Regions from separate parts of the Pseudomonas syringae genome, predicted to be linked through region 2. Evidence: riboswitches for the same ligand, from Rfam matches in the RefSeq annotation. Region 2 holds a riboswitch; the other holds the start of a gene.
What was found. Region 2 has a riboswitch for cobalamin ahead of I9H07_RS13435 (ABC transporter substrate-binding protein). Riboswitches for the same ligand answer to the same signal wherever they lie in the genome.

Region 1 (7,610 bases), 1.6 Mb from region 2:
ATGACGGGCTGCCGATAGAAGTGGCCTTGTCCGGGCCGATGCTGCGCCGTGACCCCGAGCTGTGCTGGAAATACATCGCCGAACTGGGCAAGGCTTGTCTGGGCGGTGAGCCTAACGTGGCCCACTACGCAATTGCCCAGTTGCAGCGCATCAAGCCCGAGTGCTGGGTGCTGACCCAGAATGTCGATGGCTATCATCGTGCTGCTGGCAGTCCGCCCGAGCGACTGATCGAAATCCACGGGCAACTTTCGCCGTTGTTCTGTCAGTCCTGCGGCGGGGAGGATTCGCAGCTCAGCGAGCACTTGCAGCGCCCTTTGCCCCCTTTATGCCCCGCATGTAGTGGCATTTTGCGACCGCCCGTCGTTCTTTTTCAGGAAATGCTCCCGGAAAGGGCACTGGAAACACTGTATGAACAACTAGCTACGGGCTTTGACGCGGTCCTGAGTATCGGCACCACCGCCAGCTTCCCCTACATTCATGAGCCGGTCATTCGCACCCGTGTTTCCGGGGGATTCACCGCAGAAATCAATCCGCAGCCAACCGATCACAGCACTCAAATGGATGTATTTCTGCAAGGCCGTGCGGCACATGTCATGGCGGAACTCATAAGTCACATCTAGTTCGATTGAATTTGCAAATCGCTTTCATTGCGGGCATAGTCTCGGCTTCTTAACAGTCAGCCACGGTTGTGCCCATGCAAGTTGTTCGCTTTGCACCCCTCGTGCCTCTCGCACTCGTCACTTTCCTGTTCGGTTGCTCGGCCAATATGCCGGTTGCACAGCACGAACAGGCGCAGCCGGTTCCTCGCTATCAGAACACTGTCACTGCCCAGTCCGCAGCGCGTCACGACGACGCCGCGACCCTGCAGGACGAGATGGCTACCGAAGACGAACTGGCTCAGTTCGCTGATAACAAATCCTACAAACTGCCGGTTCTGGCCGACAGCATCCTGGAACGTGGCAAGTCTCTGATCGGTACGCGTTATCAGTTTGGCGGCACTTCAACGTCGTCAGGCTTCGATTGCAGCGGTTTCATCGGTTACCTGTTTCGTGAAGAGGCTGGCATGAGCCTGCCGCGCTCCACTCGCGAAATGATCAACGTTGACGCTCCACTGGTTTCGCGCGGCAACCTCAAACCGGGCGATCTGCTGTTCTTCAGCACCCGTGGCCGTGGCCGCGTCAGCCATGCAGCGATCTACGCCGGTAATCAGCAGTTCATTCACTCCAGCAGCCGTCGCAGCGGCGGTGTGCGCATCGACAGCCTCGATGACGCGTACTGGAGCAAGACCTTCATCGAGGCCAAACGGCCTTTGGCGATGGCACCGGGCACAGTGGCTGTGAAATCAACGCCGGTTGCCACGCAGACAACTGCGATGACATCGACTACAGTCAAGACGGCGTCCAAGCGGCGCAACGTGAATAAATAGAATTCGCTGACAAGGCCTTCGGGTCTTGCTGCGTTTTTGAGCTTGTCGGCAGCGTAAGCCGCATCCAGATCAGGTTGTTGTGGTTATGTCGATTGCTTTGCGCCTGATGGTCATCTCTGTTGCTGCGTTACTGGGTGCTTGTGCCAGCGCGCCGCCACCCCCCAAAGCCCCCGGATCGTTCAGCGTCCGGTGGTGACTGCTCCCCCTCAGATTCTTTCCCCGGCCGCCGAAGACGTGCTTTTCCGTGCGTTGGGGCTGGTGGGCACACCTTATCGCTGGGGCGGCAACACGCCTGACTCCGGTTTTGACTGCAGTGGTCTTATAGGTTATGTCTATCGTGATGCGGCGGGCATTTCTTTGCCGCGTTCGACCCGTGAAATGATCGTGATGGGCGCGCCGAATATTCGTCGCGAGCAGCTGCAGTCGGGCGATCTGGTGTTCTTCGCCACATCGGGTGGCTCGCAGGTGTCGCATGCGGGGATCTACGTCGGTGAAGGCCGCTTTGTGCATGCACCGGCCACCGGTGGCACAGTCAAACTCGACAGCCTCGACAAGCCCTACTGGCAACGCGCCTACCTCAACGCCAAGCGCGTAATCCAGCCAGCGAACCTGGCGCAGAATCGGCCGTAAGCGCTTCGCTCGCCTGCGGTCTGCCGGGAACCCCCAGCAAAACCTATCGTGCGACGCTCCGCGTCGCCATGCCGTTCAGGACGCTCTGCGTCTTCTTGCGACGCAGAGCGTCGTGAACTGCATTCCCACGCTGGAGCACTAGGTCCTGATGAGCCCGGAAAATAGGGCTTTCAGGCTTCTGTCCATAGGGCGTAGCAGCGAACCGGGCGACGCTTCGCTTGTTCGCTAAGGCAGTGTTTCAGACGATGCATTTTCGGCAATCATACCGGCCCTTTCGCGAACAAGTTCGCTCCTACGGCCTTCGGCCAGAATCAAAAGCGAACTTGTGTATTTCTGCGTCACACCTCTGCACTCGGTATTACTGAGCAGCCTTGGCCGAGGTCACGCGCCAGATCTTGTTGCCGACGTCGTCCGCCACCAGCAACCCGCCGCGCTGATCGTTGACCACGCCCACCGGCCGGCCCATGGCTTTTTCGTCCTTGTTCAGGAAGCCGGTCAGCACGTCGACCGGGGCGCCATTGGGTTTGCCGCCGCTGAACGGGATGAACACCACTTTATAGCCGCTGTGTGGTTTGCGGTTCCAGGAGCCGTGCTGGCCAATGAACAGGCCTTCGTTGAATGGCGCAGCCAGCGTTTTGCCGTCTGCAAACACCAAGCCCAGCGAGGCGGTGTGGGGGCCGACTGCGTAATCCGGCGCAATCGCCTTGGCGACCAGGGCCGGATTCTGCGGCTTGACGCGCTCGTCAACGTGCTGGCCGTAATAGCTGTAAGGCCAGCCATAGAACGCGCCATCTTGCACTGATGTCACGTAATCAGGCACCAGATCGCTGCCGATCTCGTCGCGTTCGTTGACGGCGGTCCACAATTTGCCGGTTTTCGGCTCCCAATCCATCCCGTTGGGGTTACGCAGGCCAGAGGCGAAGATGCGGTGATTGCCGGTGGCGGCGTCCACTTCCCAGATCGCTGCGCGACCTTCTTCCTTGTCCATGCCGTTCTCGGCCACGTTGCTGTTCGAGCCCACCGTCACGTACAGCTTGCTGCCGTCTTTGCTGGCGATGACATTCTTGGTCCAGTGGTGGTTGAGCGTGCCGCCCGGCAGGTCGACCACTTTGGTCGCTTGCGCACTGATGGAGGTCTGGCCGGCTTCGTAAGGGAAGCTGATCAGGCGGTCGGTATCGGCGACATACAGCTTGTTGCCCACCAGGGTCATGCCGAACGGCGAATTGAGGTTTTGCAGGAAAACCGTGCGAGTCTCGGCAACGCCGTCTTTATCGACATCGCGCAGCAAGGTGATGCGGTTGGCGCTCGGTACGCCAGCGCCCGCGCGGCCCATGACTTTCTCCATGACCCAGCCGCGAATGCCCTTGGAATCATCCGGCTTGGCCGGCGAGTTGGTTTCCGCGACCAGCACGTCGCCGTTGGGCAGCACATACAGCCAGCGCGGATGATCAAGGTGTTCGGCGAAGGCAGCCACTTGAGTGCCCGGCGCGGCAACCGGTTTTGCATCTTTCTCCCAGCCGATGGCGGGGGCGATATTGACGGTCGGGATCAGCGTCTTGTTCGGCTCCGGCAGCTTGGGCGAGGGGCCTGTTCCGTCCGAGACTTGCAGCCTGGACGACTCGCCGCAGGCAGCAAGGCCGCCAGCAACCAGAAGCAGTACTGCGTAATGGGGTCTGTGTTTGAACATGTTGGATCTCCATAAACAAAGGCGTGGTCCTGTAACTGATAGAGACACCCTGAACCGCCGAGGTTCAATCCTGTTAAATGAAGGAGCCTGAGGCTGCGCTGTCGATTGACGCTCTGGGCCCAACCCTCTACCCTTCGCCGCTTGTTTCAGGTGCTCTGCAATCTTCGATTGGCAGAGTGAAACAGGGAAGCCGGTGTGGATCACCCGATCCGATCCCGGCGCTGCCCCCGCAACGGTAAATGAGTCAAGGCTGTGCATCGTGCCACTGTGTTTCGACACGGGAAGGCGCGCAGCCGGGGAGACCCGCTCATGAGCCCGGAGACCGGCCTGAATCACTCAATGGCATCACGGAGGGTGATGTTCTGTGCAGGGCGTTGCCGTGCTGTCCAGTGCTGTCCTTCCGTCTGCTTTCGCCTGCCCCGAGCGGAGAGCCGAAATGAACGAATCCCCCGAACGCGACGAACGCCATCTGGCGCGCATGCAGCGCAAAAAAGCCGTGATGGACGAACGTATTGCCAGTTCGCCCAATGAGTGCGGCCTGCTGCTGGTATTGACCGGCAACGGCAAAGGCAAGAGCAGCTCGGCCTTCGGCATGCTCGCCCGGGCCATGGGCCACGACATGCAGTGCGGTGTGGTGCAGTTCATCAAGGGCCGCAACAGCACCGGCGAAGAAATGTTCTTCCGGCGCTTTCCTGAGCAAGTGCGTTATCACGTGATGGGCGAGGGCTTCACCTGGGAAACCCAGGACCGCCAGCGCGACATCGCCGCCGCCGAGGCTGCATGGGCTGTGTCGCAGGAAATGCTTCGCGACCCGAGTATCGGCCTGGTGGTGCTCGACGAATTGAACATCGCCCTCAAACATGGCTACCTCGATCTTGAGCAGGTACTGACGGACTTGCAGGCCCGTCCGCCCATGCAGCACGTACTGGTGACCGGCCGTGGTGCCAAGCCTGAATTGATCGACCTGGCCGACACTGTTTCCGAGATCGGCGTGGTCAAGCATGCGTTCCAGTCCGGTATTCGTGCGCAAAAAGGTATCGAGCTGTGAGCCATTCCTCATGAGAGCACTGCAATGAGAGCCACTAAATGAGAGCCCCGCGCGACTGTCCGGCGGTATTGATCGCTGCGCCTGCCTCCGGGCAAGGCAAAACCACGGTGACCGCCGCACTGGCGCGTCTGCATCGCAATCAGGGCCGCAAGGTCCGGGTGTTCAAGTGCGGTCCGGATTTTCTTGATCCGATGATCCTTGAGCGGGCCAGTGGTGCGCCGGTCTATCAGCTGGACATGTGGATGGTCGGTGCCGATGAAAGCCGACGCCTGCTCTGGGAAGCGGCCGACGAAGCGGACCTGATCCTCATCGAAGGCGTCATGGGCTTGTTCGACGGCACGCCATCGAGTGCCGACCTGGCGCGTCACTTTGGCGTGCCGGTACTCGGCGTGATCGACGGGACTGCCATGGCACAGACGTTTGGCGCACTGGCACTGGGGTTGGCGCGCTATCAGCCGGATTTGCCGTTCGCCGGGGTACTGGCCAACCGCGTGGGCACCGTACGCCACGCGCAATTGCTGGAAAACAGCCTGACCGAGGGGCTGCGCTGGTACGGCGCGTTGTCGCGGGAAGTCGGTTTCGAATTGCCCAGCCGCCATTTGGGATTGGTGCAAGCCAGTGAGCTTAACGACCTGGACCTGCGTCTGGACATGGCCGCCGCTGCGCTGGCCAGCACCTGCGAAGTGTCGTTGCCACCTGCCGTGACATTCACCGCGCCCGATCCGGTTCATGTCGAACCGCTGCTCAGCGGCGTGCGTATCGCCGTGGCGCGTGACGAAGCCTTCGCCTTTCTCTACGGCGCGAGCCTGGACCTGCTGCGCAACATGGGCGCCGAACTGAGCTTTTTCTCGCCGATCCATGACAGCGAAATTCCCGAAGCCGACAGCCTGTACCTGCCGGGCGGCTACCCCGAACTGCATCACGTCGCGCTGGCGGCAAACCTGGCGATGCAGGCCTCGATCAGGGCTCACCATATTGCCGGCAAGCCGATCCTGGCCGAGTGCGGCGGCATGCTCTATCTGCTTGATGCGCTGACCGACGTGGAAGGCGTGCGCGCCGAACTGGTCGGTTTGCTGGCCGGTGAGGCGGTCATGCAGAAGCGTCTTGCGGCGCTGGCCTTGCAAGCGGTCGAACTGCCCGAGGGCACGCTGCACGGTCACACGTACCACCACTCGCTGACCAGCACCGAGCTGCAACCGATTGCCCGAGGCGTCAGCCCCAATGGCGGTCGTGGTGCCGAGGCGGTGTATCGCCTGGGACGCCTGACCGCCTCTTATGTGCACTTCTATTTCCCTTCCTGTCCGCAGGCGATAGCGGCGCTGTTCAAGCCATGAGCGAGCAAGCGTTCAGCCCTGAAGAGCGGGCTGCGGTGTACCGCGCCATTGCCGAACGTCGCGATATGCGCCACTTCATCGGCGGCTCTGTCGCGCCCGAGCTGCTGGCACGCGTGCTGGAGGCCGCGCATCAGGCGCCCAGCGTCGGGTTGATGCAGCCTTGGCGTTTCATTCGTATCAGCGATCCGGCGTTGCGCAGCCAGATGCAGGCGCAGGTGGAAGAAGAGCGTATTCGTACCGCCGAGGCGCTGGGTGAGCGAACCGACGAGTTCATGAAGCTCAAGGTCGAAGGCATCAATGATTGCGCCGAAGTGCTGGTTGCCGCGCTGATGGAAGGGCGTGAGCAGCACATCTTCGGCCGGCGCACCTTGCCGGAAATGGACATGGCTTCGCTGTCCTGTGCAATCCAGAATCTGTGGCTGGCCTCGCGTGCCGAAGGGCTGGGCATGGGCTGGGTATCGCTGTTCGATCCCGAGGCGCTGGCCGGTTTGCTGGGCATGCCAGACGGCGCCAAGCCGCTGGCGATCATCTGTCTGGGGCCGGTGAAGGAATTTTATCCCGCGCCCATGCTGGTCATGGAAGGCTGGGCGCAAGCGCGCCCGCTGCATGAACTGCTGTATGAGAATCAATGGGGAGTGAGTCAATGAGTGTGGCGCTGTTGAGCGTCGCCGGCGTGGCGCTGGATGCGTTGCTCGGTGAGCCGAAACGCTGGCATCCGCTGGTCGGGTTCGGCGGCTTTGCCAGTCGGGTCGAGCGGCGCTTCAACAGCGGCGGCCGTGGCTGGCGCAGTCATGGCGTGACGGCCTGGGTAATAACGGTGGTGCCGTTGACGCTGTTGGCCACCTTATTGAGCTGGCTGCCTTATATCGGCTGGCTGTTCGACATTCTGGCGCTGTACTGCGCGCTGGGCATGCGCAGCCTCGGTGAACACGTTCAGCCGGTGGCGCAGGCATTGCGCAGTGAGGATCTGGTCGAAGCGCGGCAGCGGGTGGGTTATCTGGTCAGTCGCCAGACCAGCGAACTGGACGCCACCGAGGTCGCCCGCGCCGCTACCGAGTCAGTGCTGGAAAACGGCAGCGACGCGGTGTTTGCTGCACTGTTCTGGTTTGTCGTGGCCGGTGCGCCCGGCGTGGTGCTGTACCGGCTGAGCAACACGCTGGACGCCATGTGGGGCTATCGCAACGAGCGTTTCGAGCGTTTCGGCTGGGCGGCGGCAAAAATCGACGACTTGCTCAACTACATTCCTGCACGCCTTGTGGCACTGACCTACGCATTATTGGGCAAGACCCGACTGGCACTGCGTTGCTGGCGTACCCAGGGCCCGACCTGGGACAGCCCGAATGCAGGCCCGGTGATGGCGGCTGGCGCGGGTGCACTGGGTGTCGAGCTGGGCGGCGCGGCGATCTATCACGGCGAACTGCATCAGCGTCCAAAACTGGGTGAAGGTGTCCCGGCCGACGCGGACTCGATCGATCGCGGCTGGCA
Region 2 (7,610 bases):
GGATTTTCGGCCGTTGCGCCAGCGCTCTGGCGATGTGGACCCGTTGCCGTTCGCCGCCGGACAGGGTGTGCCAGGCACGTTTCTGCAGGTGCAGCATGTCGACGTCCTGCAACGCCTGACGGACGATGGCGTCATCCTCGGCGCTCCACGGCTCCAGCGCCGACAGCCAGGGCGTGCGGCCCAGTTCGACGGCGTCGAGTACGGTCACCGCGTCGCTGGTTTCAGCCTGCTGTTCGACCACTGCCAACAGGCGTGCAACCTCTCTGCGACTCATGTCTGCCAGCGGCTGTTCGCCCAGCGTGACCATGCCACTGCCTGGTTTCTGGATACCGGCCAGCAGTTTGAGCAAGGTGGATTTGCCCGAACCGTTGGGGCCGACCACGGCCAGCGTTTCGCCCGCTGCGATGCTCAGGTCGACGTCACTCAACAGTGCCGTGCCACGCACCGAGTAGCCCAGCCCTGAACAGCCAAGCACTGGCGCCTCGAGCCGATGAGGAAATGCGTTCATCGCGTGCTGTTGCCCCGGATAAGAATCAATGCGAAAACCGGGGCGCCGATCAGCGCGGTAATCACCCCGATCGGCAGCGCCTGACCTTTGATCATGGTGCGCGAAAGAATATCGGCAGCGATCAGATACACCGCGCCGCTCAGCGCGCTAAGCGGCACCAGCCGTGCATGACGCACGCCGACCAGCATACGTACCGCGTGTGGAATCACCAGCCCGACGAAACCGATGGAACCGACAATCGAGACCATCACTGCGGTGACCAGCGCAGCGGTGGCGATCAGGATGATCTGCACGCGGCGCACCGCAATCCCGAGAGACGCGGCCGAATCGCTGCCGAAGGTGAAAGCATCCAGCGCGCGTCTGTACCATAGGCACACCAGCAGGCCGACCAGCACTGTCGGCACGGCGAGCCACACCGAGTGCCAACGTACACCGCTGAGGTTGCCCAATAGCCAGAACATGATGCCGCGCGCCTGTTCTGAACTGGCGGATTTGGTAATCAGAAACGACGTCAGCGCGTTGAACAATTGTGAACCGGCGATTCCGGCCAGAATGATCTGCACGGACGCTGTCGTGCCCCGCGATGAATGTGCAAGCAGGGCAACCAGTGAAAACGCCGCCACGGCCCCGGCGAAAGCGCCGGCCGACATGGAAATCGCTCCCGCGCCAAAGCCCAGGATGGCAACCAGCACGGCACCGGTCGAAGCCCCTGCGGAGATTCCCAGCAGATACGGATCGGCCAGCGGGTTGCGCAATAACGATTGCAGCACCACCCCGCAGATCGCCAGTCCGGCACCACAGGCGGCTGCGACGATTGCTCGGGTCAGCCGGTAATTCCAGACAATGCCTTCGTCGATAGGATCGAGCACATAACCTGCCGCCCACAGCTTGTTGGCCAGCACCTGAAAAACCACCTTGAGGCTGATCGAGGTCTCACCAATCGCCGCGCCGACCATGATCGCCAGCACCAGCACGGCGGATACCCAAAGCACATGGCCCAGCGCTATCGGTCGTTTCATTGCGCAGCGTTGAAGCGGTTGGCGGCGTCAGCCAGTTCTTCGAACCCGATGAACAGGCGCAGACCGGCTTGCATACCCTCGGCGTCGATGATCACGATCCGGTCATGCTTGACCGCGTCCATGTTGCGCGTCACCGGGTCGCTTTTGAGAAATTCGATTTTCTTCAGGTAGTCGTCGGCCGGGAAGCGGCGGCGGTCCATGCGCGCAATCACCAGAATGCTCGGGTTGGCCTTGGCGATGGTTTCCCAGCCTACGGTTGGCCACTCTTCGTCGGACTGCACGATATTGCGCATGCCCAGGCTGTTGAGCATGAAGTCCGGAATGCCTTTGCGGCCTGCCACGAACGGGTCGCTGGCAAGCTCGGAGCTGGAAAACCAGAACAGCGCCGACACGTCGTTGGCCTGGTTCTGCCTGACGTTGGCAATCGCTGCGCTCAGACGCGACTTAAGATCAGCAACCAGTTTTTCGCCGCGATCCTGCACATCGAACACCTGCGCCAGCTGCTCGATGCTCTTGTAGATGGTCTCGATGCGGAAGGGCTCCAGGCGTGTGCCATCGGCGCCCACCAGGTTGTCTTTGCCCTCGCAATCGGACGGCAGGATGTACGTCGGGATTTTCAGATCATGAAACTGCTCGCGGGTGCCGACCGCGCCCTGTTTACCAACCATCCACTCCAACTGAACAACCACCAGCTCAGGACGCTTGCCAATCACCGCTTCGAAGCTGGGTTCGTTGTCGGCCAGACGCTGCACCTTGTCGTTCTGCGCCTTGAAGCGCGGCAGTACGTTGTTGAACCACAGCGAAGTGCCGACCAGTTTGTCGCCCAGGCCCAGCTCGTAAAGCATTTCAGTGCCGGCCTGGCCAATGGTCACGGCCTTGCTCGGTGCATGGGCGAAGGTGAGGCTCGAACCGCAGTTTTCGAGGGTCAGCGGGTACTGTGTGGGCGCGGCGAAGGTCAGGCCGGACAAGGTCAGGCTGGCGACGAGTGCGGCGAGGCGGGGCAGCGACATGAAATGCGGTCTCCGTTGGAGCAGGTGCCAAGGCGCAATGCATATCAGGAAACACATCCCCGGCAGCTGACCGGGCACGGCAAAGAATGCCGACGCGTGCGGATGTCCTTCCCGGACACCCCGCCGGTTAGTTGGTTGAATCGGGTCGGCAGGTCTCCTGACTGGCACGTCATCGCCACGCTCCGGCCTTCCCGGATCTGAATCCAGTGGCAGTCATGGAGCAGGCTCGATGCCTACAGTTGCGGGGGCAGTTTCGTTTTGACCTTGCTCAGACAAGGCGGGCGAATTCCCTGTTAGTTCCTCTCGGAAACCGACGGCCGGCATGGTAAACGATAAGCGTTTTAGTGGCTAATGCTTTGCTTGCGCGCAATCGTCGTCTGCAAGCACTTTCTGCCTTTAGCGTGCTTGTTGCCACCGCTCCGCCTCGCGGCATGAACCCGAATACGCTTAAATTATCTTCATGTTCAACTCATAAAAAATTTAACTATTTGTTTTTTATAGTTTTATTGAAATCAGCAGTGCCCGGCTGCAACACCTTTTTCACATCTTCTTCACTGAGTCAGCACCATGCTGAACCTATGTTGGCCCCATGGGGGCGGTTACGGCTTCGGGGCTCTCCCGGGTCAACGCCACACGTATGCTCAGTGTAGGAGTGGTCACTTGGCTGACACGGTAATCAACAACAAGAATCTGCTTCCCGTTGCGGGCATCCATCGACGTTTCAACATTCATCAGAACATCGTATCGATCTCCATCGTTGTAACACTGGTGGCGATTTGCGCGTGGTTTTTCACTGCGTTTTCAAGCGTGCACGTGGTGGATCTCGGTGCGGGCAACAACCTGAAGGTATCGGGCCTGCGCGAGCAATGGCTGCGGGGGGATGTGGTGGTGATGATTCGGCATGCCGAACGCTGCGACCGCTCGACGAACCCGTGCATGGCCAGCGCCGAGGGCATCACCCTCAAGGGTCGGGACGCCGCGCTGGCGGTTGGCGCAGGGTTACAGAAAATGGGCCTGGCCCGCGCCCGGTTGGTCGCCAGCCCCAAGGTTCGTACGCAACAGACCGCAGAATTGCTGGCCGGGCATGCAGTGCCGGCCCAGGAATGGATCACCGAATGTGACAGCGGCTTCATGAAAGCCGTACAGGCTCATAAAGTCAGCGGTGAAAATCTGGTACTGATCACCCACAGCGGTTGCATCGACCAGTTCGAGCGCAAAGTGGGTGTACCTGGCGGCGAGCGCTCAAGTGATTATGCCGAAGCCTTCTTCGTGCAAATGGATGGCAGCCACCTGCCGAAAGTAATCGGTTCACTGAACGTCGAACAATGGGCAAACCTCAACAGCGAGCAATTCAATTGATGACATCGACCCACTCCAGATTGCGGTTTTACGGCATTAATCTGGGTTTACCCGTGCTTTTCGCTTTACTGGTGTTCGTGACATTTGACCTGACCAACCTTGATCGACGATTGAGCGACTTGCTGTTTGATTCGGCAGCCGGGTTGTTCCCGATCGGGCATATCCGGCTGTTCGAAACCATCACCCACAAATGGGCGCGGATCATTCCCAACCTGACCGGCGAGCTGGCAATCATCGGCGCGATCGCCTCGTTTGTCTGGCCGCTGCTGGAAAAATATCGCGACTCTGGCCTGACACGGCTTGCTGTACGCGCCCGGCTTGAAGGCCCTCTGCAATTTGCACGCAGGCATCGGCTTGATTTCCTCTTCGTGACGGTCGCATTTGCGCTGAGCACCGGCATGATCCATTACCTGAAAAGCCACACCAGCGTGTATTGCCCGGTCGAAACCACTTTGTACGGTGGTCCTCAGGCGCATATCGAGTGGTTCAGAAACTTCAATCTGTTGCATGAAGCAGGCGCCGGGCGATGCTGGCCTGGCGGCCACGCGTCAGGTGCATTCAGCCTGTTGGCTTTGTATTTCGTGGCGCGGCGCTATTGCTGGAGGTATTCAAAGGTACTGCTGGCGGGAATATTGTTGCTGGGGATGATCTATGGCACTACGCGCGTGCTGCAAGGCTGGCATTTTATGTCGCATACCTTCTGGGCGGGCATTGTGGTGTGGCTGAGTACGCTGCTGGTTGCCCTGTGTTTCTACGGACGCTCGACCCTGCAACAACCGATACACGCCGCGCGCCGAGCCTTGATGTCCGGGCAACCTGATGCATTGCTGGCTCGGGGTACCGATTCAGCGACTACAGTTTCCTGACCGGTCAGTTAGAAAAACAACAAGGCGCTGCAATGAACATTCTGGTGATTGAAGACCACCGCGATATCCACGACAACCTGCTGGAGTTTTTCGAACTCCGCGGGCATGCCGTGGAAGGCGCACTGGATGGCCTGAGCGGCCTGCATCTGGCAGCGTCGAAACGTTTCGACGCGATCATTCTCGACATCATGCTGCCAGGCATCGACGGCAACCAGATCTGCCGAAGCCTGCGTCAGTATTCGAAATCGGAAGTTGCGATTGTGATGCTCAGTGCGCGTGATGAACTGGATGATCGCCTCATCGGTTTCAAGGTGGGCGCGGATGACTACATCACCAAGCCCTTTGCAATGTCCGAGGTGCTGGCCCGGGTCGAGGCGGTGGTGAGCCGGCGTCAGCCCAGACACAACCGGGTCATGGTAGTTGCCGACCTGCAGTTTGACCTGGACACTCTTGAGATAACCCGCAACGGCAGGCCCTTGAAGCTCAACCCGACCAACATGAAGCTGCTTGAATTGTTGATGCGCAAAAGCCCGCATATCGTCAAGCGCAGCGAACTGGAAGAAGTGCTCTGGGGCCGCGATGCGCCAAACAGCAGTAGCCTGCGCAGCAACATTCATATGCTCAGACGCGCCCTGGACGGCGACCATGACACGCCGCTGTTGCACACCGCTCACGGGCTTGGCTACAAATTGTGCGTGCCGCGCTGACACGCGTTCAGTCGAAACGGAACAAGCGCTGGATCAGCGTCGGCGTGCTGCCGGTCCAGCGTTTGAACGAACGGCGGAAGTTGGCCGGATCGTTGAAATTCAGGTACTCGGCCACTGCTTCGTTGCTCATCCCTTTGATCTGATACAGGTACAGCGCAACATGTTTGCGCGCCAGGTCGTGCTGGGCCTGAAAGCTGGTGCCGTGTTTTTGCAGCTTGCGCTTGAGTGTGGCCGGGCTCATGGCGAAAGCCTGAGCGACCTGATCGAGACCCACAGCGTCACGCACATGATGGCGCAGATGATCATGCAACCGGTCCAGCAGGCTGGCCTGCATGCCCAGCGCAGCCAGTTGTTGCGCAGCTTCCTGCCGGGCAACCTGCGCGGCAATCGGCGATGCGCCGGGCCATGAACGGGTCAGGTAATGCCTGGGCAGACGCATCATGTTCAGCGGGCGGCCAAAAAGGGTGTTTTCGCCCAGATGGACCCAGTATTGCTCAACGTAGCGCGGCTCCTCGTGACAGACGCTGCACTCCCACGGCAGGCGTTCGCCGCCCAACTGCTGACTCATCGCAACCAGTGCGGTCATGCTGGCCTCCAGCAGGAAGCGTTGCTGTTCGCCCGCGCCGCAGTTGTCCAGCCAGTAGAGGTAGGCGAAATGCTCGTCCAGCTCCAGGCGCGGGGTGAGCAGCGGGCTGAGCAAGGCTTGCTGACAGATCAGCACCTCAAGCGCCTGGTGCAGACTCTGCGCATGGCGCAAGGCATGGCTGGCTGCGCCGTAGTGACCGGGAAACAACCGCTGACCGAACAGAAAGCTGGTGTCATCGGCTTCCATCTGGCGTTGTGCGTTACCGATCAAGGCAAAGAATTGGTGGGGGCTGAGTCGGGTCTTGCCCGCCACGATGTCTTCGTAGAACAGGCTGGTGCCTTTCAGCAGGCGATGGCTGTCGATGCCGCGTGACAGCGCCAGGTCAATCAGTGTGGCAGGCTGGTAATGGCCCGGAATGAAGCGGCTGTCGGCCTCGTACCAGTCACTCTTGATGGTCACGGCAAGCCTCAGGCAGTGCGCGTCAGCGGACGCCGGGCGCGGGCCAGCGACAGGTTGAGGCGTCGCAGCAGGTTGTCCGGCGTTTCGTTGAGCGCCATCACAACTGCAACGCTGGCCGACAGCAGAATGCGTTCACCTTGTTGCCGGGTCTTGTGCGCCAGGCTGGCGACCGCCTGTTGCAGTTCAAGGGCCAGCACCTTGGCCTGGCTTTCGCCGGTGTTGGGCAACAGCACCACAAAACGGTCGCCGGCCAGGCGGCAGAGCAGGTCCTGACGCCGCAGATTGAGCACCAGCAAATGGCTCAGCGCAGACAGCACCTCGTCACCTTCGGTGTGGCCGTAGGCGTGGTTGATGGCGCTGAAGTCATCGATGTCCAGCGCCAGCAGTGACAGCGGTTGCTGCTCGCAGACGCTTTGTTCCAGGCTCACCACCAACTGACGTTTCAGGTAGTCGGCACTGCCCAGCGGAGTGAGCTTGTCGTAAAGCCGGTGCTCACGAAAGCCACGCTCGCGTTTTTCCATCTGCGCGCTGATCGCCAGTTGCTCGCGGTGCCAGTGGTAGATACCGATCGTCAGCAGGATCAGCCCGACCGGCATCGGCCCGGACTCCAGCCAGTGGTCCCATTCGATCTCGGCAGGCAGGCGAATGAACTCGTCCAGCGCGTCGATCCACCACGAAAAGAACACGCAGCTCAGGCCCACCGACAGGTAATTGGTCACCCGACCGGCGGGACGGCTCTTGAACACCAGAAACAGCCAGACCAGCGACAGCAGGGCAGAGCCGCCTTCGCCGACGATATCCAGCCACTTCCATTCGCTGACGTATTTGATATCGCCAAACGCCAGAAACGCCAGCAGCCCCAGATTGGAGGCAATCAGCAGAACAGCGAGTTTCCAGCGATGGGGTTGGATGATCCTGAACATGGAAGGCGGCTCCTGATGTACTGATTGTCGGCCAGCAGAACAGATGCACATGACACTTGGGTGACGGGTAACACGAACGTCCGAAGGTCGAATCAGCTCACGTATGTTGCAGGCGATGATCGTTCCCACGCTCCGCGTGGTAACGCATTTGGTGACGCTCTGCGTCACCTTGC

Region 1: it holds a riboswitch for cobalamin, as region 2 does, so the genes downstream of both, cobO (cob(I)yrinic acid a,c-diamide adenosyltransferase) here and I9H07_RS13435 (ABC transporter substrate-binding protein) in region 2, are expected to answer to the same signal.

What each region holds. Positions count from the first base shown of each region.
Region 1 covers NZ_CP066265.1:1,413,562-1,421,171, forward strand. Annotated here, with positions in the region: gene I9H07_RS06400 (NAD-dependent deacylase) at 1-620, shown strand, start outside; gene I9H07_RS06405 (C40 family peptidase) at 695-1,426, shown strand; partial or broken gene I9H07_RS06410 (C40 family peptidase) at 1,512-2,056, shown strand; gene I9H07_RS06415 (PQQ-dependent sugar dehydrogenase) at 2,415-3,743, opposite strand; cobalamin riboswitch at 3,875-4,088, shown strand; gene cobO (cob(I)yrinic acid a,c-diamide adenosyltransferase) at 4,180-4,791, shown strand; gene I9H07_RS06425 (cobyrinate a,c-diamide synthase) at 4,830-6,125, shown strand; gene bluB (5,6-dimethylbenzimidazole synthase) at 6,122-6,772, shown strand; gene cbiB (adenosylcobinamide-phosphate synthase CbiB) at 6,769-7,610, shown strand, end outside.
Region 2 covers NZ_CP066265.1:3,023,703-3,031,312, reverse strand. Annotated here, with positions in the region: gene I9H07_RS13445 (ABC transporter ATP-binding protein) at 1-508, opposite strand, end outside; gene I9H07_RS13440 (FecCD family ABC transporter permease) at 505-1,527, opposite strand; gene I9H07_RS13435 (ABC transporter substrate-binding protein) at 1,524-2,537, opposite strand; cobalamin riboswitch at 2,668-2,867, opposite strand; gene I9H07_RS13430 (histidine phosphatase family protein) at 3,198-3,896, shown strand; gene I9H07_RS13425 (phosphatase PAP2 family protein) at 3,896-4,762, shown strand; gene I9H07_RS13420 (response regulator transcription factor) at 4,795-5,469, shown strand; gene I9H07_RS13415 (AraC family transcriptional regulator) at 5,477-6,514, opposite strand; gene I9H07_RS13410 (GGDEF domain-containing protein) at 6,523-7,437, opposite strand.